Regions from separate parts of the Dorea chungnamensis genome, predicted to be linked through region 1. Evidence: predicted binding sites of a transcription regulator. Region 1 holds the regulator's gene; the other holds the start of a gene.
What was found. Region 1 encodes NrdR, which represses ribonucleotide reductase genes. Its sites were predicted from a motif close to CACAANATNTTGTG; they were not measured.
Positions count from the first base shown of each region.

Region 2: the regulator NrdR is predicted to act here: its motif matches at 1,043-1,056, upstream of nrdD (anaerobic ribonucleoside-triphosphate reductase).

Region 1 covers NZ_JBDOHT010000005.1:100,161-102,632, forward strand. The annotation lists gene ABE613_RS06075 (glycoside hydrolase family 3 protein) at 1-858, shown strand, start outside; gene nrdR (transcriptional regulator NrdR) at 923-1,372, shown strand; gene truA (tRNA pseudouridine(38-40) synthase TruA) at 1,517-2,251, shown strand; gene ABE613_RS06090 (exodeoxyribonuclease III) at 2,282-2,472, shown strand, end outside.
Region 2 covers NZ_JBDOHT010000002.1:208,677-211,148, forward strand. The annotation lists gene ABE613_RS02880 (TatD family hydrolase) at 1-13, shown strand, start outside; gene ABE613_RS02885 (hypothetical protein) at 246-590, opposite strand; gene ABE613_RS02890 (helix-turn-helix domain-containing protein) at 714-929, shown strand; gene nrdD (anaerobic ribonucleoside-triphosphate reductase) at 1,105-2,472, shown strand, end outside.

The sequences.
Region 1 (2,472 bases):
CGGGAAATGGTGAAGAATGTCCAGGAGTATTCTTATCAGAGAATAGGACTTCCATTATTTATCAGTGTGGATGAAGAAGGCGGTACAGTCAGCCGGTTTAGCAATAATCCGAATTTTAATCTGGAGAAGATTGACAGTATGAGTGTGATCGGTGCAACTGGAGACCCTCAGAATGCCTATAATGTAGGAGCAAAGATTGGAAGCTTCCTTTATGATCTGGGATTTAATATGGATAATGCACCGGATGCAGATGTGCTGACGAATCCGTCGAATACTGTGATTGGTTCCAGATCATTTGGAACAGACTGTAATCTGGTTTCTGAGATGATGCTGGCAGAGATGAAGGGACTACAGGATCAGAATATTATCCCAGTCATAAAGCACTATCCCGGACATGGAGCGACAGAGGCTGATACGCATGCCGGATATGCATATACGAATAAAACCTTGAATGAGATGATGGCAAATGAGCTGGTTCCGTTTATCAATGGTATCAATGCCGGAGTGAAAGTTATAATGGCTGCGCATATTTCCTGCCCGAATATTGTCGGAGATAATACGCCGTCTTCTTTGTCTGGAGTTATGATCAACGATATCTTGCGTGGTCAGTTAGGTTATCAGGGAGTTGTAACGACAGATGCATTGAATATGGGTGCAATTGCTGAAGAATATTCATCAGGACAGGCAGCTGTACAGGCATTGCAGGCTGGAGTAGATATCCTGTTAATGCCGGAGAATTTTCAGGAAGCATATCAGGGGGTGTTATCTGCGGTAGGAGATGGCAGGCTGACAGAAGAACGAATCAATGAATCTGTAAGGCGGATTGTGAATTTAAAACTGGATATCAGCCAAAAGTAATTTGACTTCTGTTCATTTAACCGATATACTGTATACAAGTACGATGAGAAAGGAATAACGCAAGATGAAGTGTCCATATTGTAATCATCCAGATACCAGAGTTATTGATTCCAGACCTGCCGAGGATGGCAATTCAATTCGCCGGCGCCGTTCCTGTGATGTGTGTGGAAAGCGGTTTACGACATATGAAAAGGTAGAGACGATTCCATTGATCATTATCAAGAAGGATAATAACCGTGAGCAGTATAACCGCGGTAAGATTGAGAATGGAATTTTAAGGGCCTGTTACAAAAGACCGGTATCTGCTGAAGCTATACAGCATGCAATCGACAGGATCGAGACGAAGATATTTAACCAGGAGGCGAAGGAGATTCCAAGCAGCATGATTGGAGAACTTGTAATGGAAGAATTAAAAGAACTCGATGAAGTTGCATATGTGCGTTTTGCGTCTGTATACAGAGAATTCAAAGATGTGAACACCTTTATGGATGAACTGAAAAAAATATTAAAATAAGAAGATATTTGCTTAGATAGTAATAAAGTGATAGAATAAGGGAAGAAGCAAGAAAAAGGGATTGCTTCTTCCTTTTTTATATTATATATTTTTAACAGAAACAGATGGTGCTATAGAGATACGATTATAGATTGGGTGAGATATATGAGAACATACAAGTTAACCATTTCTTATGATGGCAGCAGATACCAGGGATGGCAGCGTCAGGCTACCACTGACAACACCATTCAGTTTATTCTGGAATGGAGCATTGGGAAGCTGGTCGGATATCGGGTACATGTTGATGGGTCTGGCAGAACGGATGCCGGAGTGCATGCCCGAGGCCAGGTGGCGAGCGTAAAATTAACAAAGTTATATGATACCAAAGAGTTAAAAGATTCATTGAACCGGTATCTTCCTGAAGATATTCGTATTGTGAAGGTGGAACTTGTAAAGAATGGTTTCCATGCCCGCAAGAGTGCAAAAGGGAAAAAATATGAATATTATATTGACTGTAGAGAGAAGCCGGATGTATTTTCACGCAGATACTGCTATCATTATCCTGAGAAACTGGATATTGAAGCGATGCGTGATGCGACCAAGTATTTGATCGGGCCGAAGAATTTTACCAGTTTTACCGACGATAAGGAATGCAAAGATCCTATCCGTCGGATTACCAATATTAAGATCGTAAGTAATGGTGAGAAAGTCAGGATCACCTACTATGGTACCGGATTTTTATATCATATGGTAAGAATATTGACTGGAACATTGTTAGAGATCGGTACTGGCAAGAGGGATGCGTCTAAGCTTCCAGTCGTCATTGCTGCGGAGGACAGGAGTCTGGCTGGTTTTCTGGCACCGGCGAGAGGTTTGTTCCTGCGTAAGGTATATTATTAAAAAAATCTCGGAAGAGTGGGAGGATAATCAATGAAGTTTATTTCATGGAATGTTAATGGAATCCGTGCCTGTGTGCAGAAGGGATTTGAGGAATTCTTTCAGCAGGCGGATGCAGATATATTCTGTATACAGGAATCTAAGATGCAGGAGGGGCAGCTGGAGTTGAATACTCCTGGATATTACCAGTATTGGAACTATGCGAAAAGAAAAGGATATTCAGG
Region 2 (2,472 bases), on a different contig from region 1:
ACTGGATGACTAGTCCATACACTTTTTTACTCTTATAGAAATTGATATGCCAAAGGATGATTCATCGGTAAGACTGCGACCAGTTCATCTTCCGCCAGAAGATATGCTTTATATTTCTGTACCCACCAGAACCAGCAGGTCCACCAGAGTCGGCAAATATAAAGACCCGGGATGCCGCACTTTGCAATGATGAAGAATGTAATTTCTTCAGAGAATTTTGTTAATGATAATGAAGAAGATGAGCACTAAAAATCAATCTCGGTAACGATCTGACCCGAACCATTGCAGAGAACGGTGTCGTAAGGAACCCCGAGATAATAGTGCAGACTGGTGCGGTACAGCTCCAGTTCATAATATGAATTCAGATATTTTCCATTTCGCATCTGGCAGTCATCCACAATTTCTCTGGCCAATACCTCCTCTTTGATTGGAAAAAGACGGTTGATGACAATTGTCAGATGCGTTTCCGTAAGATTGGAAGAAGTAAAAATGGTAGAATGCATGACTTTGTAAGGCTGGTTTTCAAACCAGACGAAAAACAGCAGAATAAGCATAAATACAATGGCCGTAAGCCGCCTCTTTTGCTTCAATATCTTCACTCCCTTCACGGATAAGAACAGACACTGTATCTTATTACAGTGTAAATTAATATATCTATTTTTTCAATGGAAATATGGGTATACTTAACACAAAGAAATGGCATGGTGTTGAGTATGAGTAAGATAGTGATTGATTTGGAAAGAGTTCTGGCAGAAAAAGGTGTCAGCAAAACACAACTTTGTTATATCTGCAGGCTGCAGCGGACACAGTTGAACAACTACTGTAAGAACAAGGTTGTCCGTGTCGATTTGAACACAATTGCAAAAATCTGCGATTGCCTCGAATGCGATGTAAATGACATTTTAAAATTGGAAAAAGAAGAAGTATAGCGGCCGCTGCCTTTTACAGGCAGCGGTTGTTTTATACTGTCTTTCATAGAAAAATAAAATATTTTGTAATTTCTTCTTCCCTTTATAGTAATTTTAGTGTATGATAGTAAATGCACTAGATATAGTGCGCAGGTAAATAATTAAAACAATATTTAGTACAAAAGTGAGGACGAGTATGAGAATAGACGTAAAAACGAATGTAATTAAGCGAAATGGGGAAGAGGTATATTTTGACCTGACAAAGATTATCAATGCGATCAAAGCAGCGAACAATGAGGTGGACAGGATCCATCAGATGAATGAATATCAGATTATGGCCATTGCGGACAATGTTGCGGATCAGGTACAGGAGTCTACACATGCGGTTCATGTAGAAGATATTCAGGATATGGTAGAGCGCGGCATTATGGAGATGCGTGGCTACGAGGTGGCACAGAAGTATGTCCGCTATCGTTTTAAGCGAGAGTTGACTCGTAAGTCTAACACGACAGATAATGGAATTCTGTCTTTGATCGAGAATATTAATGAGGAAGTGAATCAGGAGAATTCCAATAAGAATCCGGTGATTAATTCTACACAGCGTGATTACATGGCCGGAGAAGTCAGCAAGGATTTGTCAAAGCGTATACTTTTGCCGGAAGAGATTGTAAATGCCCACGAAGCTGGAATCATTCATTTCCATGATTCTGATTATTTTGCGCAGAAGGAACACAACTGTGATCTGATCAATCTGGAGGATATGCTGCAGAATGGTACAGTCATCAGTGAGACGATGATCGAGAAGCCGCACAGCTTCTTTACGGCTTGTAATGTAACGACGCAGATCGTGGCACAGGTCGCAAGTAATCAGTACGGCGGACAGTCATTTTCACTGGCACATCTGGCACCGTTCGTAGATGTCAGCAGAAAGAAGATCCGTAAGAACGTCATTGCAGAGCGGGAAGAATGCGGCGAGAGTATGGATGAACAGATCATCGATAAAGTAACTGAGCGCAGATTAAGAGACGAGGTAAAGAGTGGAATCCAGACGATTCAGTATCAGTTGATCACGTTGATGACCTGTAATGGTCAGGCGCCATTTGTTACGATGTTCATGTATCTGGATGAGGTGGAAGAAGGACAGACCAGAGACGACCTGGCAATGATCATTGAAGAAGTGCTGAAGCAGAGAATGCAGGGCGTGAAGAATGAAAAAGGCGTATGGATCACACCGGCATTTCCAAAGCTGATCTACGTGCTGGATGAGGATAATATTACGGAAGATTCCAAATACTGGTATCTGACAGAGTTATCTGCACAGTGTACGGCAAAGCGTATGGTGCCGGATTATATTTCCGCTAAGATTATGAAGCAGTTGAAAAAGGGAAATGTATACACATGTATGGGCTGCCGTTCTTTCCTGACGGTCGAAGAGAGTCAGAAGAATCCGGACGGTTCTTATAAGTTCTACGGACGTTTCAATCAGGGTGTTGTTACGATTAACCTGGTGGATGTGGCATGTTCTTCTGAAGGAGATATGGATCGGTTCTGGAAGATTCTGGAT